Regions from separate parts of the Comamonas sp. A23 genome, predicted to be linked through region 1. Evidence: predicted binding sites of a transcription regulator. Region 1 holds the regulator's gene; each other region holds the start of a gene.
The links. Region 1 encodes FNR, which switches genes on or off when oxygen is low (the NO sensors DNR and NnrR bind a similar motif). Its sites were predicted from a motif close to TTGATNNNNATCAA; they were not measured.
Positions count from the first base shown of each region.

Region 1 (5,314 bases):
CGAGAAGATCAGGGAGACCATCACCAACGGCCGTATCGGCATGATGCCGCCCATGGCGGCAGCCGTGGGCTCGGCGGAGGATGTGCGCAATGTGGCGCACTATGTGCTGAGCCTGTCGGGCAGCCCTCACGATGCCGTCAAGGCTTCGCAGGGCAAGTCCAAATTCGTGGCCTGTGCGGCTTGTCACGGCATGGACGGCAAGGGCAACCCCGCGCTGGGAGCTCCTAACCTGACCGATGACATCTGGCTGCATGGCTGGGGTGAGGCGGCAATCGTCAACATCGTCAACAACGGCAAGCACAATGAGATGCCTGCCCAGAAAGAGAAGTTGACGGAGGCGCAAATTGCCGTGCTGGCTTCCTATGTCTGGAGTCTTTCGAATACGCAAAACCAGAAGTAATGCGTTTTTAAAAGGCGGTGCCCTGGCACCGCCTTTTTCGCGTTTCAATTTTCAGTAATTACAAAAATATTAAGGAACTGCGATGCCGTGCGATCAGGGGAAGCCCCGAAAAGTCATACCGATCACGCCTGAGCCTCATGAGGGCGGGCCTGAGTTGGTGCCTATGTTCGCTTCCGAGCAAAAAGTGTACTCACGCTCTATTAGCGGCGTGTTCTCACGGTGGCGCTGGGCCATGGTGTTTCTGACCCAGATCGTCTTCTACGGCCTGCCCTGGCTACAGTGGGGCGAGCGCCAGATGGTGCTGTTCGATCTGGGGGCCCGGCGCTTCTATCTGTTCGGACTGGTGCTGTACCCGCAGGACTTCATCTATCTGACGGGGCTGCTGATCATCAGCGCACTGGGGCTGTTCCTGTTTACCGCCGTAGCCGGGCGTCTGTGGTGTGGCTTCTCCTGTCCGCAGACGGTCTACACCGAGATCTTCATGTGGATCGAAAGCAAGGTCGAAGGCGATCGCAGTGCCCGCATGCGTATCGACAAGAGCGGCTGGACTTTGGAGAAGATCTGGAAAAAGTCGCTCAAGCAGTTTCTCTGGATCGCTCTGTCTCTTTGGACAGGTTTCACCTTTGTCGGCTACTTCGTGCCCATCCGTGAGTTGGGTGTGGAGTTGATGGCCTTCCAGGGCAGCTGGCAGATTTTCTGGGTGGCGTTCTACGGCTTCGCCACCTACGGCAACGCCGGCTATATGCGCGAGCAGGTCTGCAAGTACATGTGTCCCTATGCACGCTTTCAGAGTGCCATGTTCGACAAGGACACCATGATCGTCAGCTACGACGCCGAACGTGGTGAAGCTCGCGGCCCGCGCAAGAAAGATGTCGACTACAAGGCACAGGGCCTGGGGGACTGCATAGATTGCAAGCTTTGCGTTCAGGTCTGCCCCGTGGGCATCGATATCCGCAAAGGGTTGCAGTACGAATGCATCGGCTGCGGTCTGTGCATCGATGCCTGCAACTCCGTGATGGACAAGATGGAGTATCCGCGTGGCCTGATCCGATTGACCACTCAGAATGCCGTCGCCAAGGCCTGGAAGCAGGTGCAGGTGATTCGCCGCATTTTCCGCCCGCGTGTGCTGATTTACTCGGCCGTGCTGGTGGCCCTCAGCGCCGCCATGATCGCCAGTCTGGTGCTGCGCGAGCCGCTCAAGGTCGATGTGATTCGCGACCGTGCTGCGCTTTCGCGCATCGTGGCGGGCGGCAAGCTGGAGAACGTCTACCGTCTGCAGATCATGAACGCCACCGAGTCCGAGCAGCGCTACCGTATCAGCGCCGTGGGCCTGGAGAATCTGGAAGTCGCATCCGAGCAGGAAGTGAGCGTTGGCCCTGCAGAGACGCGCGGCATTGCGGTGCGGCTGCAGATTCCGTATGGCTCAGCAACTCCAGGCTCGCACCCCGTACACTTCAATGTGGATGCAGTGACTGCCGGAGCAGGGCGTATTTCCGAGAAGACGGTGTTCCTGGTGCCGCGTTAATGCCAGGTCTTGACGGTCTTCGTGAGCCATCACGGAGGCCGGACAAGGGCACCGCCAATCGGCAACAATTTATGCCACCCTGCCGTGTGTGTCTGGGTGGTCAGAATTTTGGAAAGAGGTTTCATCATGTCGGCAGCACAAGCCAAGGTCTCGCAAACGGCCAAGATCATCCACCCCGAGGACGGCAAGCCCTGGTGGAAGTTTGCCCATGTCTGGCTCATCATCGCCGGCCCGGTGATCGTGGTGATTGCCGGCTTTGTCACCGCATACATCGCACTGAGCAGGCCTGATCCCGTGATTGACCCTGACTACTACCGCCATGGCATGGAAATCAACCAGCGCCTGAGCGAAAGTGAAAAAAGCCTGGCCCCAGCAGTCACCGGCCGCAATCATGCGGCCACGCCAGCCAAGGACCATCCGCTGGATCGCTGAGCGCTCCGGCGCTTGCTCCGCCAAGGTCGCTTTTGCGGCCTTTTTTGTTGCCGATATCAAAATCAGAGCGTGTTGCGCATGTTCTGTCTAACGTTGATGTAGAAGCAAATAGTTTTTTGATATCCAGATGGCGCAGGATGCTACTGAAAAGAGAGTGGTTCAGGGTTTCCCGCCACGGTGCATGCCCGCAGTCCTGCATGAACGGTCACCACTGTTGTGCAAAATATGACCAAGCCCACAGCCCAAGGAGAATCAGGATGGATGCTCGACGCTGGATGTGGATTGTCTGGCCGGCCTTTCTGGCGGCGGCAATCATGGAGATGGTGGTTTTCGCCTTTGTGGACCCGCTGGATGTGCACTGGCTGGGCTCCCCCCTGGACTGGTCGCGCCAAGCCATCTATACGGTCGCTTTTTTTGCCTTCTGGGTCGTGACCCTGATCGGAGGTGCGATGACGGTGATGCTGGGTCGCTCCGTCAGCGATCTCAATGGCGGCATCGTTTCCGAGCCTCTGCCCGATTAATTCGCACAGACAAAAAAGCCCGCTGTCCGCGGGCTTTGTCTTGAGAGTGTCTGTCGACTCGGTTCAGTTCTGGCATTGCTGGCTGTTGACGATGCGTTTGAGCGCCTCGGTATCCAGGATGCGCAGGTGGCGCTGCTTGACTTCCACAATGCCTTCCTCTGCAAATTTGGAGAAAGTGCGGCTCACGGTCTCGAGCTTGAGGCCCAGGTAACTGCCGATTTCTTCGCGCGTCATGCGCAGCACCAGTTCCGACTTGGAAAAGCCGCGTGCCGACAGGCGCTGAACCAGGTTCAACACAAAGGCCGCCAGGCGCTCTTCGGCACGCATGCTGCCCAGCAGCAGCATCACGCCATGCTCGCGCACGATTTCGCGGCTCATGACCTTGTGCACATGGTTCTGCAGGGCCGTGACCTCGCGCGAGAGCTGCTCCAGTTTGTCAAACGGCATGACGCAGACCTCGGCGTCTTCCAGGGCCACGGCATCACAAGTGTGGTGGTCGTTGACGATGCCGTCCAGACCAATGATTTCGCCAGCCATCTGAAAGCCTGTGACCTGGTCGCGTCCGTCTTCGGTGGCCACGCTGGTCTTGAAGAAGCCGGTTCGAATGGCATACAGCGAGGTGAACTCTTCGCCATTGCGAAACAGCAGACCGCCGCGCTTGACCTTGCGGCGCGTGGCCACAATCTCGTCAATGCGCTCCATTTGTTCATCGTCCAGGCCCATGGGCATGCACAGTTCACGCAGATTGCAGTTGGAGCAGGATGCTTTGATGGTCTGAAGATTCATGGGCTTTTTGCAACGGCGCAGACAGACACGGAGTGGAGAGTCGCGCTGGTCATTGACCTCGTGGTTGAAGATGAGATGGATCAAATTGTCGCAGCACTTGCCTTGAGGTCTCTTGATTTTCATCAAGGACAGGGTGATTGCCTTGGGGCACATTGCCTGTATTCGTTCAAAAACATGCGCTTTTGCCTATTTTGGGCATGATTTTCAGGATCTGATTTCCATTGAAATCTGCTCTATACAGAGTGTGGGCGCACCCTAACTCCCAGTTATGACCGCAGTCACGCCTGAGTTGCTGAGCCGCTTTGATATCCCCGGCCCACGCTACACATCGTTCCCAACAGCCGACCGTTTTGTTGAGGCTTTTGGTGCAGACGACTACATACTGGCACTCAAGCAGCGCAAGACGCATTCTGGCTCGCGCGCTTTGCCCCTGTCCGTTTATGTGCATGTGCCGTTCTGTGAGTCGCTTTGCTATTACTGCGCCTGCAACAAGATCGTGACCAAGCATCATGAGAAGGCTGCCGAGTATCTGGACTACTTGAGCCGTGAGCTGGCCATGCATACCGAGCATTGCGGCAAAGGCCAGCTCGTAAGCCAGCTGCATCTGGGCGGAGGCACACCGACCTTCTTCAGCGATGCCGAGTTGCAGCAGCTGATGGTCTTGATGCGTGAACATTTCAAGCTGGATCCCGCGGGCGAGTACTCCATCGAGGTCGATCCGCGCACCGTCAGCAACGAGCGGCTGAGAGCTCTCAAGGACATGGGGTTCAATCGCCTGAGCTTTGGCGTGCAGGACTTTGATCCCGCGGTGCAGAAAGCGGTGCACCGCGAGCAGCCCGCCGAGCAAGTCTTTTCGTTGGTGGCCGAGGCGCGCCGCCTGGGCTTTGTTTCCATCAATGTGGACCTGATCTACGGGCTGCCCAGGCAGACGCCCGAGTCTTTTGCGCGCACGCTGGCACAGGTCAATGAGCTGCGCCCCGATCGCATTGCACTGTATGCCTATGCGCATCTGCCCGAGCGCTTCAAGCCGCAAAGGCGCATCGAATCGGCAGACCTGCCCATGGGGCAGGACAAGCTGAACATGCTCTCCGGCGCAATTGATGCATTCATGGATGGCGGCTATGTCTATGTAGGCATGGACCACTTTGCGCTGCCTGACGACTCTTTGGCCATTGCCAAGCGCCAGGGGCGCCTGCATCGCAATTTTCAGGGCTACAGCACCCAGCCTGATTGCGATCTGATTGCACTGGGCGTATCGGCTATCGGCAAGGTGGGCGCGACCTACAGCCAGAACGTCAAGACTCTTGAAGAGTATTACGATGCCGTCGATGGCGGCATGTTGCCCGTGCAGCGCGGACTGGCACTTTCACGTGACGATCTGGTGCGCAGAGCCGTCATCATGTCCATCATGTGCCAGGGCTCCGTCCTGTATGAGCCCATGGAGCAGGCCTGGCTTATCAATTTCCGCGAATACTTCGCTGCGGAGCTGGATGCGCTGGCAGAGATGCAGCGCAACGGCTTGGTCGAGCTGTCCGCCGAGGGCTTCAAGGTCACTGGCCTGGGCTGGTTTTTTGTGCGCGGAGTAGCCATGCTGTTTGACCGATATTTGCAGGCCGACCGGAACCGCGCCCGCTTTTCGCGCATCATCTA
Region 1 covers NZ_RSDT01000001.1:363,900-369,213, forward strand. The annotation lists gene ccoP (cytochrome-c oxidase, cbb3-type subunit III) at 1-400, shown strand, start outside; gene ccoG (cytochrome c oxidase accessory protein CcoG) at 483-1,925, shown strand; gene EIC84_RS01745 (FixH family protein) at 2,052-2,357, shown strand; gene EIC84_RS01750 (hypothetical protein) at 2,615-2,878, shown strand; gene fnr (fumarate/nitrate reduction transcriptional regulator Fnr) at 2,942-3,664, opposite strand; gene hemN (oxygen-independent coproporphyrinogen III oxidase) at 3,933-5,314, shown strand, end outside.

Region 2 (5,314 bases), on a different contig from region 1:
AAAGGACGGCTTCATCTGGGCCCTGGTGGCCATGGTGATCATCACCGTGGTGCTGGTGGCCTATTTCTGGCGCCGCCGCTATCTGGAAAGCGAAGAAAAAGAATGACCCCCTGAGGCGCTTCCGCGCCTTCCCCCAAGGGGGACGACATCCTCGCTGCGCGGCGGCGCTTGCTTGATGTCTCTGATGGGGGACCGCCCAGCGGCAACGGGCTTTAGATAAAAACAGCTGCTTGCGCTTATATATAAAGCACAAGCAGCTATTGTTTTTATATCAACCCAGATGCTGGGCGAAGAAGGCCAGAGTGCGCTCACCTGCCAACGCTGCAGCGGCTTCGTTGTAGGAGCCGCGCTGGTCGCAGTTGAAGCCATGGTCGGCTTCATAGACATGGACTTCCACCTTGGGCTGGGCCTTCTTGAAGGCTTCGACGGACTCCAGCGAGATGTAGTGATCCTTGCTGCCGAAATGGGCCAGCACCGGGCACAGCGCCAGACGGCTGGCTTCCAGTTCGCCCGTCATGCCGCCGCCGTAGTAGCAGACTGCAGCCGAGACGCTGGCCAGATTGCAAGCCGAGCGCCAGGTCATGAGGCCGCCCCAGCAAAAGCCCACCACGCCGATCTTGCCGCCAGGCACCAGAGTCGCCGCATAGGCCACGGCTGCTTCCACATCGCGCAGCGCTCCAGGCTCAGGCAGGGCTTCCACTGCGGTCTTGAGCGCAAAGCCGGCCTTCAAGTCTTCTTCGCTGTAACCCAGCTCCACATCGGGCTTGACGCGGGCAAACATGGCGGGCGCCACGGCCACATAGCCCTGGGCTGCGTAGCGGTCTGCCACGGAGCGGATATGCGAATTCACGCCGAAGATCTCCTGCAGTACCACGATGGCACCGCGTGCCTGGCCCTCGGGCATGGCCACATAAGCCGGGGTTTTTGCGCCATCCACGGCTGTCAGTTCAACAAAGCTGCCCATTGCGAAGCTCCTTAACATGGTTCAAAAGGGAAATCCGCGACGCGGCCGCCAGCAATGCTGTAATGGCTGATGCCGCGTCGATGATTCGGCCATTTTTTCACAGGAGTGTTGATGCAAGCTATCTCAGCCCCACAAAAGGCCGACAGTCGCAAGAAGCCCCCCATGCCAGGAGGCGAGCTGTAATGGATATCAAGCCGCTGATCACCCTGGTCGCCATCATCAACCCGCTGGCCATCGTCCCGTTCTTCATCCACTACACGGCCGGCTTCGACGCCGAGCAGCGCTGGCAGACGATTCGCACCGCCGCCTTTGCCGCCTTCTGCGTGATTGCGGTCTGCGCCCTGCTGGGACTGCAGATTCTGCAGTTCTTCAATATCTCGCTGCAAAGCTTTCAAGTCGGCGGCGGCCTGCTGCTGCTGATCAGTGCGATGAACATGCTCAACGCCCGCCCCGCCGAAGACCGCCCCAACAATGCCACGCTGGCAGCCGGCGTCGAGAAGGCCGCCGAGGGCAACAGCATTGCCGTCGTACCGCTGACCATTCCGCTGCTGACCGGGCCTGCCGCCATGTCCACCGTGGTGATCTATGCCGATCAGGCGCGCACCATCTGGCAGCATGTGGCACTGGTCGGTTATGGCGTGGTGGTGGCCGCTGCCATCATGGTCTGCTTTTCATTGGCCCACCCGATTGCCCGTGTGCTGGGCAAGACCGGCATCAATGTGATGACCCGGCTCATGGGCCTGATTCTGGCAGCGCTGGCCATCGAGGTGATGGCGGGAGGCCTGATCAAGATCTTCCCCATCCTGGCCTCCCCGGCAATATACCCTTGACCCCCTGAGCGGCTGCGCCGCTTCCCCCAAGGGGGACGGCAGCTTCGCTGCGCGGCGGCTCTTGCTCGCTGTCTCTCGCCTTATCGCGTGCCAGTTTCAGGCAGTTACCACTTCCATTTTTTCAGCTTCACCACAGGCACCACCGCAGCCGGTGATCGGCTCCGCAGGCAAAGCCTCGGGCACCAGCACCGCGCCGGTCACCGGGTCAAAGCCCGCGCGGCGCATGTGCAGGGCCAGGGCGGCATCCATGTTCTGCGCATGGTGGCTGAACCACGGACCCAGCTCGGCCGCCATATGGCGGATCGTGGCCAGATCGCCCTGCCCGCCCTTGACCGCCCCCTCGCGCAGCACGGCCAGCACCACCTTGTGCTGCTGGCTGTGGCAGTTGCCCGTGGCAAAGCCCGTGGTCTGCATCCAGCGGTCTTCCTGATCGAAGTGCTGCTGGGTATGGGCAATCAGCTCGTCCCAGAGCGCGCACAGCTGCTCGTCGCCCGCAGCTTCCACCTGGGCCAGCAGGGTGACGAACTCTTCATGCACCGCGTCCATGACGGGAAAATCCAGGATGAGAGCGGCATTCCATTCGAGGCTGGCCATGGCAGTTCCTTGTGCGAGGTTGAGGAACTGGCAGCTTAAGAACAAGGCCCGGCCCGGCCATTGACCCACATCAGCAAAGCAGCTGCGCGCGAGTAGGCAGGACTTGCCCGGAATCAACAAAGCCCTGCATGGCAGGGCTTTGGGAGCGGAAATGCCTGGGACTGGTCGGGCCCTAGCGCCCGTAACCCTGCAACCAGCGGCTGAGCTGGGCCGCAGCCTCGTCCACGGCGCGTGCCATGGCCTGGGCACCGCCGGCTGCGTCGGCCGAGGCAGCCGGAACTTCGACCGTGAACACCTTCTGGCCCAGCAACTGGTTGCCTGCACTCTCGCCGGCACCGATCAGGCTGGCGCTCAGGCGCAGCAACGCACGGCTGTTGCTGGCGTTGTCGAAGACCTGGCTGAACTCGTCCACCGTCACGCGCAGCTGCGCAATCGAGCGCTTGTCGGCCTGCAGGGGGCGGACATTATCCTTGCCCGAAAGCACGGGGCGCTCCAGCCCCAGGCGCATGCGCAGGCGCTGCTCCACCATCTGAGCGGGAGGCAGGCTCCAGCGCGCGTTCTGGTAGGCACGCAGTTGCTGGCTGTCGCTGTAGTTCAGACGGTAGAACATGGCCGTCAGGCCCTCGGGCAACCCCGGCGCCTGGACTTCGGCCAGCACCAGCGGTACCGGCGCCACGGAGGGTGCGGCCGCATTCGCGGCCGGCACTGCCAGGTCGGCCATGCCCAGGTCATATCGCACCGGTTGCGTGGGTGCCGTGGGCAGGCCCGAGCAGGCGGCGAGCGCCAGTACCAGGGAAGAAGCGCCCAGCAATCGCCATGCTCCGCGGCCGGTGAGTGAAATCTTTGTGTCTGCCATATTGATTCCTTTGGGACTTAGGCCAGTCAGAATGAGTAGCAGGCATTTCCATCGAAAAGCTGCCTGCCCGATCCGAATTGGCGCAAGTCGTGTCCTTGTTGCTTCTTCACTTGGCCGGAGCCACGAAACCGGCCTCGCCGGGGCCTGGCAAGCCCATTCCCTGGCCGTAGATGACGGATTGCGGGTTGTCATTGAAGCGGCCCGCGGCCGCGCCCATGCTGCGCGCGGCGCGCGAGACATCGTCGGCCGCGCCGTTCATGCGCGGCAAGGTGCTGCGCCCCAGCGACTCGGCCGCCTGCGACAGGGCCTGCGTGCCCTCGGCAATCTGCTGCAGCGGGCCATCGGGGGCATTGACCTTGCGCACGGTCTGCTGCAGATCGGTCGCCACGCCCGTGGCGGCATTGCCGGCCTTGGTAAGGGACTGCAGGGTCTGGTGCGCATCTGCCGTGATCTGTGGAAAGTCCTTGGCCGTCTTGTTCATGGTCTCGGCCAGATCCTTGATCCCGCCGGATGCGGCAGCGATATTGTCGAGCGCCACGCTCACCCGCTTCTGGTTGTCCTCACCCAGCATGGAATTGAGGCGGCGTGAAATTTCGTCAACCCGCTCCAGCAGCACCGGCCCCTGGTCGGCCAGCATGTTCAGCGGCGATGACTTCATGGGCAGGCGCGGCAGGCCGCTGGGCCCGGGCTTGAGCGGTTGCGAAGACTTGCTGTCATCGTCGAGCTGGATATGGGCCAGCCCCGTCACTCCCTGATAGCCGAGCTGGGCGTAGGTGGCCGGCGTGACCGGCGTGTCCTCGCCCACGGCAATGCGAATCAGCACATTGCCGGAAATCTGCGGATCAAAACCGATGCGCACCACCTTGCCCACGGGCACGCCCTTGTAGCGCACCGTGGCCTGGGGCTGCAGGCCGCTGACTCCGTCCTTGGTGGACATTTCATAGAGCTGGTATTCGCGGTTGTCGCGCGTCAGCCAGACGGCCAGCCCTGCCAGCAGGGTCGCCACCACCAGCACGAAGATGCCGGCAGCCATGGCATGGGACTTGTTTTCCATCAGCTTTCCTCTGCGGCCACGCCGCCTTGCACCGGGGCCATGGCACGGCGGCCACGCTCTCCCTGGAAGAAATGTTCAATAAACGGGTGCTTGATCCGTGCCACGTCGCGCGGAGCTCCGGTGAACAGCACTTTTTTCTCGGCCAGCACGGCCACTCGTGTGGACAGCGCAAACAGCGTATCCAGATCGTGGGTGACCATGATCACGGTCAGGCCCAGCTCTGCATGAATATCGCGCAGCAGCTCGCAGAACTCGTCCGAGCCCTTGGGGTCCAGCCCCGCTGTGGGTTCGTCGAGCAGCAGCAGCGGCGGATCCATCATCAGCGCGCGCGCCAGCGCCACACGCTTGATCATGCCGCCCGACAGGTCCGCAGGCATGCGCGAGGCATGCTCGGGCTTGAGGCCCACCATCTGCAGCTTGACCATGGCCGCATCGCGCACCACGGCATCGGGCAAGGTGCCCTGCTCACGCAGCGCAAACGCGATGTTGTCGAGCACGTTGAAGGCCGAATACAGCGCCCCCTGCTGGAACAGCATGCCCACCTGACTCGCCGCCAGCTCGCCGCTGATAACTTCGCGCGAGGGCCGGCCATCCACGGTCACCGTGCCGCGCGATGGCGAAAGCAGCCCCAGTATCTGGCGCAGCAGCACCGTCTTGCCCGTGCCGGAGCCGCCCACCAGGGCCAGAATCTCGCCCGGGTAGACATCGAAGTTCAAGTCCTGGTGCACGGCAAAGCGCGACTCGCCCTCGCCGAACTCGGTCCACAGGTCCACTGCCTGCACCAGGGGCTTCACATCCTGCGGCGGCGCGTAATCGCCCACGGCACCCTCGATACGGCGGTTGTGCATCACCTCTGTCATTGGCGTGCCCCCCGCTGCACGAGGCTTGCGCGACCCAAGCCAGAAACGCCGAGCAAGGGCCGCCCCGCAGCGAAGGTGTCGTCCCCTTGGGGGGAAGCGGCGAAGCCGCACAGGGGGTAGTTCATCCTAAAAGCCCACGTTTCTGAAGAGGATGGC
Region 2 covers NZ_RSDT01000008.1:193,393-198,706, forward strand. The annotation lists gene EIC84_RS18290 (magnesium transporter CorA family protein) at 1-106, shown strand, start outside; gene EIC84_RS18295 (dienelactone hydrolase family protein) at 272-964, opposite strand; gene EIC84_RS18300 (MarC family protein) at 1,147-1,794, shown strand; gene EIC84_RS18305 (hemerythrin domain-containing protein) at 1,891-2,388, opposite strand; gene EIC84_RS18310 (ABC-type transport auxiliary lipoprotein family protein) at 2,561-3,244, opposite strand; gene EIC84_RS18315 (MlaD family protein) at 3,351-4,298, opposite strand; gene EIC84_RS18320 (ABC transporter ATP-binding protein) at 4,298-5,158, opposite strand; gene EIC84_RS18325 (ABC transporter permease) at 5,285-5,314, opposite strand, start outside.
Region 2: the regulator FNR is predicted to act here: its motif matches at 2,449-2,462, upstream of EIC84_RS18305 (hemerythrin domain-containing protein).

Region 3 (5,314 bases), on a different contig from region 1:
ATCATCGAAGCCTATCTCGCGGCCCTGCCCGCAGGACGCGCACCGCGCATCCTGGCTTCGCGCACCCTGCTGGTTTCCGACCAGCGCGCCCAGGCACTGGAATGGGCCGAAGCCGGTCTGCGCCGCGCGGCCCAGCGCCATGCGGCCCTGGCCTCAACCTCCTCCACGCAATGGGCAACGCGCGTCGATCCGCAGGCGCCGCTGCAGCAGCTCATTGAAGCCTACGACGTGCATGTGGGCACGCCCGAGGAGGTGATCGCCTCGCTGCGCGCCGACACGGCGCTGGCGCAAGCCAGCGAAATCGTGTTCCAGGTCCACTCCATCGACCCGCCGCACCAGGCCATTCTGCGCTCCATCGAGCTGACGGCAGCCGTCGTGGCGCCGGCTCTGGGCTGGCGCCGCAGCGAGGCCCCCGCCGGCGCTTCACAACCCCCAGTCCGGACCGAACTGCTTCAAGCCGCATGACCATGAGCAACACCGCACAAACCCGCTTTCCCGAAGATGTGATCGACCATCTCGCCGATATCGCTGCCGGCAGCACGCTCGATCAGGTGCGCCGCCACCGTAGCGAGGCACGCACCCAGGCCCAGCAAAGCTTTGCCGCGCTGTTCACCCCCGCCGAGCCGGTTGCAGGAACCGTCTCGCTGCGCGAGCGCCTGACGCTGGCCGCCTTCACGGCAGGCCTACATGGCGAGCCTCGCAGCACGGCCTTCTATACACGCGCCCTGGCGGGCGAGGATGCCGATCTGGCCGATGCCGTGAGCTCGGAAGTGGTGCGCGGGCGCGCTGCCAGCCTGCAGCCCGGCAGCGGCCCGCACGGTCCCTACGGGATCTATCCGGCCGGCCCCTTGAGCCGCGAGGACCAGAGCGGCCCCAACTACGCCGTGGACCCGGCCCATGCGGCTTTGCTGGGCCCGCGCCTGAGCGCCGCGCTGGCCCATGCCCATCTGCTGGCCTACCACCCACGCGATGCGAGTGCCCAGGCCTTGCTGGCGCTGCAGCAGGCCGGCTGGAGCGAGACCGATATCGTCATCCTGTCCCAGCTCGCCTCTTTCCTGTCCTTCCAGATCCGCCTTGTGGCGGGGCTGCGCGTGCTTGGCGCACGAGCTGCAGTCACCACGGCATCTTCCACCCTCGCCCTGCAAGCCCAGCCATGAGCACCACGCACAACACCTCCCCCCAGATCTTCACCCAGGAACAGCTCGACTGGCAGCCATGGATAGCTCCGCTGCAGGAGAGCGAGCTGAGCGAGCGCCACCATGCAGGCCTGGTGGACGCGGCGCGCGCGCGTTCACCCTATTTCCGGCTGCTGGCGCGCGACCCCGACACGCTGGGAGCACGCACGCGCACCGACAAGGACATCTTCTACAACCCCGACGCCGGCCTGCCGCGCGCCGAGCGCGAACTGGCAGCAGCTGCAACCTCACGCACCAATGGCTGCATCTACTGCGCTTCGGTACATGCGCGCTTTGCCACGCGTTTCTCGCAACGCGCCGCCGATGTGCAGCGCCTGCTCGATGAAGGTCCGGGCACCGACCTGGGCCCGCGCTGGAACGCCATCGTCGCCGCCGCCGTGGCCTTGACGCAGACGCCGCCCGCACTGGAGTCCAGTCATATCGATGCGCTGCGCGCCGCCGGCCTGGATGACGCGGCCATCTCCGATGCGCTGCAGGGCACTGCCTTCTTCAACTGGGCCAACCGGCTCATGCTGTCTCTGGGCGAGCCCCTGCGCACGAGCAGCTGACAGCGCGGCTCACCACAGCCCCAGCAACTTCCACCAGGCGCTGCCGACGACAGCGAAGATCAGCAACTCCAGCACGCACATCGCAGCCCCCACGCGCCACCAGACACCTAGAGTCACATAGCCGCTGCCGAAGATGATGGGTGAAGTGCCGGTCGCGTAGTGCGTCAGCGTCATCATGATGGCCGAACCGGCCGTCATCATCAGCATGAAGGGGACGACGTAGTCAGCCGGGATCAGTTGCGCGCCCACGGTCAGAAAGGCCAGCATCATGGCGCTGATATGGGCCGTGGTGCTGGCAAACAGATAGTGCGAGAAGACGAAAACGCCCACCAGAATGGCGGCCACGGGCAGCCAGTCCAGGCCGCTGGCGACGATGGCGCTCTTCAAACCCTCGGCAAACCAGGCGACCACACCGAGCTTGTTGAGCTGCTCGGCCAGCATGACCAAGGCACCGAACCAGATCAGGGTGTCCCAGGCGCTTTTCTCGGACAGCACATCATCCCAATCGATGGTCCCCGTGATGATCAGGGCGAACAAACCGAGAAAAGCCACCACGGTCGGGTCCAGCGTGAACGCCGGGCCGAACAGCATTTGCGGCACATTCGCCCATAGCAACAGCATCACGCCGAAGGTGCCGAGCATCACGCGCTCCTTGCCTGACAGCGGGCCCATGCCTGCCATCTCGGCGCGCGCGTACTCCACGGCATTGGGCGTGGCCTTGAGTTCGGGTGGCGACAGCAGATAGATCGCCAGCGGCATCAACAGCAGACACAGCAGCCCTGGCAGCAGCATGTACAGAGCCCAACTTGTCCAGCTCAGGTGCAGGGACTGACCCGTGGCCTTGGCCACCAGGTCCACGACCAGCGGATTGGGCGCCGTCGCAGTCAGGAACATCGCCGAGGTGATCGGATTGGAATGGTAGTTGACCAGCGCCAGATAGGTCCCGACCTTGCCTTGCGTTCCCTTGGCCGGATCCGATTCAAAGGCATTGGCGATGGACTTCATGATCGGATGCACGATGCCGCCGCCGCGTGCCGTGTTGCTGGGCGTGAACGGGGCCAGTACCAGCTCGCAGATCGCGAGTCCGTAACCTATGCCTATGGTGCGCTTGCCCATCAGCGCAATGAACAGCAATCCGATGCGGTTGCCGAGCCCCGTCTTCTTGAGACCGCGCGATATCAGAACCGCCACCACGATCAGCCAGATCAGAGGATTCGCAAAGCTGCTCAGCGCATCCGTGATCGCACCTTTGGACGAACTGGAGGTGACCTGGGACAGCGACACGATGACAATCGCCATCAATGCCATCACGCCTATGGGCATGACCTTGAGGATGATCGCCACGATGGTCGTCAGAAAAATGGCCACCAGTTGCCAGGCCTTGCTGTCCAGTCCCGCAGGTACCGGCGTCAGCAGCAGACCGGTCAGCACCAGGGTGGAAATCAGTGCAGGCACGACCCGAAACGGAACGGCCGATTTGAAGTAACGGAACATCGAGACGATCTTCTCGAACATAGAAGTCCTTTTCTTTACCTGCAGCGCATCGAGACACCATACCTCAGCTCAGCAAAAGCCAGGAGTCCCCGACGGACATTGGCGCTCGGGTCACAGACTGGCATCATGATGCAGTGCCGCATGGCTTCGACTCCAGGCCGACTTTTACGTTACCAAAGTTTGATCGACGGCAAGACTTGCAGAAGCAAAACCAATGGCAAGACCTCGTACATGTCAGTATTCAAGCATTGGGCACATGCCCATGGATTCAGCAGGAGAGACACTCTAAATGCCAGCGAACCGATTCCTGCCCGATGAATGGGAAAGCCGCCTTGAAGAAATAGATCTAGCGATACTGCATCAGGCTGCTATCTGCAAGATCCGGCTGCTCGACCCCGGTGCCGTCGAACGCGTGCTGGCCAACGATGCCGGCATCTGCGGTGCCGAACATGAGACGGCATTCAGGACCTTGCGCGGCCTGCTATATCTGCACTACACCGAGGTACTTCATATCAGCGAGGTACTGAGCCCGGAAATCGCTCAGGTGATTGCCAGCCGGGTGCGCGAGCATCTGAGCCGGCGCTCGGGCACAGCGTCGGGAGGTATGACGAGCTGATACCAGCGCTGCCGCCCTTCAATGGAAAATGGACAAAAAAAAAGGTCACGACATTGTCGTGACCTTTTCAATTTGGTTGCGCGAGAAGGATTTGAACCTCCGACCTTTGGGTTATGAGCCCAACGAGCTACCAGACTGCTCCATCGCGCGGTATTTCCAAATTATAGCAGGCTTTGCAGCCTGCCCTGGCTTATTCAGCTGCTGCAGCGGCTTCTTCAGCGCGCTCAACCAGTTCCACATAGGCCATGGGAGCGTTGTCGCCCACGCGGAAGCCCATCTTCAGGATACGTGTGTAGCCACCGGGACGCTGAGCGTTGCGGGGACCCAGCACGTTGAACAGCTTGGTCACGCTGTCGCGGTCGCGCAGGCGGTCGAAAGCCAGACGACGGTTAGCCACGGTATCAACCTTGGCCAGAGTGATCATGGGCTCGATGACGCGACGCAGTTCCTTGGCCTTGGGGACCGTGGTCTTGATTGCTTCGTGCTCGATCAGCGAATTCATCATGTTCTGCAGCATTGCCTTGCGGTGTGCAGAAGTGCGGTTCAGTTTGCGGAGGCCGTTGCCGTGACGCATGGTGCTTTTCCTTTGCTCCCCGTTTTTATCCGGAGATCTTTTCTAAATTAAATCAGGCAGCCGTATCAGGTACTGCCCGAGGCACTTGGACTTTGCCGGATCAACTCCAGCAAAGTCCTCTATTGTAGCAATTAACGCTTTTCCAGGCCAGCGGGTGGCCAGTTTTCAAGCTTCATGCCCAGAGTCAGACCGCGGGAAGCCAGAACTTCCTTGATCTCGTTGAGCGACTTGCGACCCAGGTTGGGAGTCTTGAGCAGCTCGTTTTCGGTACGCTGGATGAGGTCACCGATGTAGTAGATGTTCTCTGCCTTGAGGCAGTTGGCAGAACGCACGGTGAGCTCGAGCTCGTCCACAGGACGCAGCAGGATGGGATCGAACGACGTGGCAGCGCCGCGGCCACCGGCAGGAGCGTCGAACACGCTGGCGATATCGCCACCGTCGAGCTGGGCAAACACTGCCAGCTGCTCCACCAGGATCTTGGCGGATGCACGCACTGCGTCTTCAGCGGTGATGGCACCGTTGGTTTCGATTTCCAGAACCAGCTTGTCCAGATCGGTACGCTGTTCCACACGTGCGGATTCGACAGCGTAGCTCACGCGCTTGACGGGCGAGAACGAAGCGTCGAGCACGATACGGCCGATCGACTTGGTCGATTCGTCACCGTAGCGGCGCACGTTGCCGGGCACATAGCCGCGGCCCTTTTCCACCTTGATCTGCATGTCCAGCTTGCCGCCTTGCGACAGATGGGCGATCACATGATCAGGGTTGACGATTTCTACGTCGTGGGGGGTCTGAATGTCACGGGCAGTGACAACACCTTCGCCATCCTTGCGCAGGCTCAGGGTGACTTCGTCACGATTGTGCAGCTTGAACACCACACCCTTGA
Region 3 covers NZ_RSDT01000003.1:122,096-127,409, reverse strand. The annotation lists gene EIC84_RS08925 (putative FMN-dependent luciferase-like monooxygenase) at 1-465, shown strand, start outside; gene EIC84_RS08920 (CMD domain protein) at 462-1,157, shown strand; gene EIC84_RS08915 (alkylhydroperoxidase domain protein) at 1,154-1,744, shown strand; gene EIC84_RS08910 (DASS family sodium-coupled anion symporter) at 1,754-3,259, opposite strand; gene EIC84_RS08905 (hypothetical protein) at 3,528-3,854, shown strand; tRNA gene EIC84_RS08900 (tRNA-Met) at 3,928-4,004, opposite strand; gene rplQ (50S ribosomal protein L17) at 4,045-4,428, opposite strand; gene rpoA (DNA-directed RNA polymerase subunit alpha) at 4,560-5,314, opposite strand, start outside.
Region 3: the regulator FNR is predicted to act here: its motif matches at 3,419-3,432, upstream of EIC84_RS08910 (DASS family sodium-coupled anion symporter).

Region 4 (5,314 bases), 130 kb from region 1:
GCTGGTGCGGCGTAGCTTCTCGAGCTTCAGCAATCACGAGCGCCAAAGCCTGGGCGACAAGGTCAAGCGAACGCCTGTGGGAGGCGTTGCGGCACCCGATCCTGCCGTAGGTGCTGCGGACGATGCCGCGCCCTGGGATGAGTCGCGTGCCTTGCTGGCCTTGCCCGTGCTCAATGAGTTGCTGGGCTTGAATCTGCCACAGGCGCTGATGGGGCAAGCCCAGGCAGCTACCGAATTTGATGCGGCCGCGGCCAAGGTGTGACGATGAAGCAAACAGCAAACTTGGCGACCGAGCCGCAACAGGAGTCCGAAGAGCTGCAGCCCACTACGCGGCTGCAGCGCTGGCGCATGGTGCTGGGTAGCCCCGCTGACGCCAGTTGCGGCGGTGTGACGGGCCGCTTGCAGGAGATGGACCAGGCGCTGGCCGCCTTGTATGAGGAAGACAGCAAGCTGGCATCGCGCAAGGGCGGACGCGGCAACTCCTCGCCTTCGGTATCGCGCTGGCTGGGCGATATCCGCAAATACTTTCCGAGCCAGGTCGTGCAGGTCATGCAGCGCGATGCCATGGAGCGCCTGAATCTGCGCGAGCTGCTGCTGCAGCCCGAGATGCTGGAGAACGTGCAGCCCGATGTGCATCTGGTGGCGGACCTGATTTCGCTGGGCTCGGTGATTCCGCAGAACACCAAGGCCACGGCGCGGCTGGTGGTGCGCAAGGTGGTGGACGAGCTGATGAAAAAGCTCGAGGAGCCCATGCGCAGTGCCGTGGCCGGGGCGCTGGATCGCAGCCAGCGCAACCGACGCCCGCGTCATGCAGAAATCGACTGGAATCGCACCATACGCGCCAACCTGCGCCATTGGCAGCCCGAGTACAAGACCATTGTTCCAGAGACGCTGATCGGTTATGGGCGCAAGGCGCGCCGCCCGCAGCGCGAGGTGATTCTGTGCATTGACCAGAGCGGCTCCATGGCTAACTCGGTGGTCTATTCCAGCATCTTTGGTGCGGTGATGGCCAGCCTGCCGGCCGTAGCCACCAAGCTGGTGGTGTTTGATACGGCCGTGGTTGATCTGACGGAAAAGCTCGACGACCCCGTGGATGTGCTGTTTGGCGTGCAACTGGGCGGCGGCACCGATATCAATGGTGCGGTCGGCTATTGCCAGGGACTAATCAGCGAGCCGCGCAACAGCATTCTGGTGCTGATCTCCGACCTCTACGAGGGCGGTGTGGAGTCGGGCCTGCTGCGCCGCGCCAACGAGCTGGTGGAAGCAGGCGTGCAGTTCATCACGCTGCTGGCGCTCAGCGACGAGGGAGCTCCGGCCTATGACGCGGAACTGGCGGCCAAGCTGGCGGCACTGGGCGTGCCCTCGTTTGCCTGTACCCCCGATGCCTTTCCACAGCTTATGGCTGCGGCCATCCGTCGCGACGATGTGGCAGCCTGGGCGGCGACACAGGGCTTCAAGACCAGCAAATAAGAAGACTGCCCGAAGAAGGCTGCTTGTTGGGGCTCAGCCCGGCAGAATGACGCCGAGTTTGGCCAGCCTGGCGGCCATCACATCACGGCGGCGCGCGGCCTTGGCAGCGGTTTCGCTGACCGTTGCAATGGTCTTGGGGCCTTTGCCTGCGGCGGCCTTGACCAGCGCGGCCTTCTTGGCGGCCTCTGCGGCAAGTTTGCGGTAGCTGGCAATCAGTTCGGCATGAGCGATGGCTTGAGTCACAGGGTTTCCGTTCGATGAGGGCGCTCATTGTCGCTGCAAAGCCAGGGTGTGGCGAACGCGCAGCTGATTGGCAATTTCCTGTCGCAATCGTGGCATGGTTTGCAGGCATGATGGCGATTTTGCAAACCAGCGGGAGAAGCGATGGCAGGTGCCGGCCTTTTGATGTTGCTAGACGATATTGCTAGCTTGCTCGACGACGTGGCCTTGATGACCAAGACCGCGGCAGGCAAGAGCACGGCAATTCTGGACGATGTGGCTACCCAGACCAAGGTTGCGGTGCAGAAGACGGCCGGCGTGCTGGGCGATGACCTGGCGCTCAATGCCGAGCAGGTTACGGGAGTGAAGGCCAACCGGGAGCTGCCCGTGGTCTGGGCGGTGGCCAAAGGTTCGTTGATGAACAAGGCCATCCTGGTGCCGGCGGCGCTGTTGATCAGCGCTTTTGTGCCCTGGTTGATCACGCCCTTGCTGATGGTGGGGGGCGCGTTTCTCTGCTTTGAGGGCGTGGAGAAGATCCTGGAGCTGTTTCACAAGCATCAAAAGCATGATGCGCATGATGCCGTGGTGGATGCCGAGGAGGCGGCACATAAAGGTGTTGCGCCTTCATCGGTGCGTGCCGCGCGTGAAAAGCAGATGGACCCGATGGAGTACGAGAAGCAGAAGGTCAAGGGGGCCGTGCGCACGGACTTTATCTTGTCGGCCGAAATCATGGCGATTGCGCTGGGTACGGTGTCCGCCAAACCCATCTGGGAGCAGGCCTCGGTGCTGATCGCTGTAGCTCTGGCCATCACCGTGTTCGTCTATGGACTGGTGGCCGGGATCGTGCGCATGGATGACGTGGGCGGCTGGCTGATGGCCAAGAGCAGCAGCGCTGCCAAGGCCATGGGCCGTGGTCTGATTGCTTTTACCCCGTGGCTGATGCGCGGGCTGTCCATCGTGGGCACGGCTGCCATGTTCATGGTGGGCGGTAGCTTGCTGGTGCACGGCATAGAGCCGGTCGAACATTGGATAGAGCAGGTGATTGTGCCCACTGGCGGTATTGTTGCAGCGCTGGGACCGGTGTTGGTGCATGTGCTGGTTGGGGCCGTCATTGGCGGTGCGGTTGTGGTGTGCGTGGAGTTGTGGCACAAGCTGCGACCAGCCAGGGTGGCTCATCCGAATTGACGACTACCATCACTGCTGACGCAAATTTTTGCGCTTCATCAGTATCCTGGGCGGACGTGGCCGATGGGCAACGTCCGCTTTTTTCTTTGCGGTGTTGGTGTGTGGGTTGACCTGGGACAAACCCGTGTGGCAGTGGCTTTGTTTCAATGGATGCCAAGGGATGCAAAGCATTGCTCTCACCCAATTCTTCAAGGAAAGAACCCATGAAAAAGACTCTGATCGCGATTGCTGCTGTTGCCAGCGCCCTGACGGCCGGTACCGCTTTTGCCCAATCTTCGTTTGACGGCTCCAGCCCTTGGCAGGTTCGCGTGCGTGCTCTGCATCTGGACAGCGACAACGGTGGCGCTGCCGGAGACGCAGGCGTGAGCATCAACAACAAGTGGATGCCTGAGCTGGACGTGTCCTACTTCTTCACGCCCAACATCGCGGCAGAGCTGGTGCTGACCTATCCTCAAAAGCATGATGTGCGCCTGAATGGCGGCAAGATCGGTTCGCTCAAGCATCTGCCTCCCACCTTGCTGGCACAGTACCACTTCACCAACTTTGGGGCCTTCAAGCCTTATGTGGGGGCCGGCGTGAACTACACACGCTTCTCGAACGTGGACATCCTGGATGGTGCCGTGACCGTGAAGAAGAACAGCTTTGGCGGCGCGCTGCAGGTTGGCTTCGACTATGCGCTGGACAAGAACTGGTCACTGAACTTCGATATCAAGAAGGTGTATCTGGGTACCAAGATCACAGGTGCAGGCGTGTTTGAAAACACCAAGTTCAAGGTTGACCCATGGCTGGTGGGCGTGGGCGTGGGCTATCGCTTCTGATAGCTTCACGGCAAAGAGTGTTCTTGTCTGCGGCCTTCTTCCCGCAGGCGAGGCACGCACCGCAGGCTCTGCGGTGCATCGGAGTCAGCAGGTCGGCATGGCCTGATGACTTCGGAGGCTAGGGTGTATGTTTAGATCGGTATTCCGCCAGCGCGGGGTACCGATTTTTTTTGCTGAATTCTTTGACCAGTATTGACTTTGTCAGCATTGCTGCATGTGCATGCAGTAAAAGGATCGCTGGCTTCAGTCCTACTTCTGCCGATTGCCGGCCGCGCTAGGCTGAGGGTCTAAAGCAGGCTTGGCAGTGATGGCGCGGGCAATGGCTGCATCGCGCGATCAGCTCATCAGGAGGATCAGCATGCGCGCGACACCGGACAGGCAGGCAGCATCGATAGAGTTTGCATCACGCGCAGGGCGCATTCCATTGCCTCTGGCGTCCTCGTTGAGACCTCCACCGCTTCAGGACGAGGGTTGCAGCTTCATGGACGCGTATACCCCCCCGACGCATCTGCGCTATGAGCTGGCGCAGGGGCTGATGCAGCGGCAGGCGCAGATTTCTCCCAAGTTCCTATATGACGCGCATGGCTGCGCCCTGTTTGAGCAGATAACCGAGCTGCCCGAGTACTACCCCACAAGAACCGAGGCTGCCATCATGGCCCGCTATGACCTGGAGATCGCCCAAGCCATGGCGGGTTGCCAGGTGTTGATAGAGCTGGGAGCGGGCAATTGCGAAAAAGTGCGGCGCCTGTGCCGCAGCGTGGGGCCGCAGCAGTTTCTGGGAGTGGATATTGCGGTCGAGTTTCTGCAGGCCGCTGTGGCCAGGCTGGAGCACGACTTCCCGCGACTTACGGCTCGTGCGGTTGCTGCGGATTTCACGGGGGACTGGCATTTGCCGTCAGGCGTGCCACAGACGCGGCGTGAGCTGTTCTATCCTGGCTCCTCGATCGGCAACTTCGATACGCAGCAGGCTTTGCATATGCTCGGACATATGCATTCACTTCTGGGGGGCGACGGCGGGCTGCTGATTGGCATTGATCTGCCCAAGCCGGTATCGGTTCTGATAGCCGCTTACGACGATGAGCAGGGCGTCACAGCCGAATTCAATCTCAATGTGCTCAATCATGTGAACCGTCTGCTGGGCAGCGATTTCAATCTTCAGGACTGGGCGCATGAGGCGCGCTTCGACAGCCGGACATCGCGGATAGAGATGCATTTGCGCGCCCGTCGCCCCGTCATGGTGTGCTGGCCTCAGGGCCTGCGCTATTTTGCTCAGGGCGAGACCATCCATACGGAGAACAGCTACAAATACCCGCTGTCCGATTTCCTCTCCATGCTGGCTTGCGCGGGATTTGCCGCGCCCAGGGTCTGGACCGATGAGCAGCAATGGTTTGCCGTCATTCATGCCCATGCCTGAAACCATGGCGCGGGCATTTTTCATGACACCTGCTGCCGGGGACTGGATAGTGCTGGCGCAGCAGTTCGAGCGGGTGAGGGCCTGCACGCAAAAGCTGGCTGCGCCCTTGTCTGCAGAAGACGCCTGTGTGCAATCCATGCCGGACGCCAGTCCTGCCAAATGGCATCTGGCCCATACCAGCTGGTTCTTCGAAACCTTTGTACTGGCC
Region 4 covers NZ_RSDT01000001.1:234,042-239,355, forward strand. The annotation lists gene EIC84_RS01155 (DUF5682 family protein) at 1-262, shown strand, start outside; gene EIC84_RS01160 (VWA domain-containing protein) at 265-1,470, shown strand; gene EIC84_RS01165 (hypothetical protein) at 1,504-1,713, opposite strand; gene EIC84_RS01170 (DUF808 domain-containing protein) at 1,855-2,874, shown strand; gene EIC84_RS01175 (OmpW family protein) at 3,078-3,692, shown strand; gene egtD (L-histidine N(alpha)-methyltransferase) at 4,051-5,106, shown strand; gene egtB (ergothioneine biosynthesis protein EgtB) at 5,093-5,314, shown strand, end outside.
Region 4: the regulator FNR is predicted to act here: its motif matches at 2,981-2,994, upstream of EIC84_RS01175 (OmpW family protein).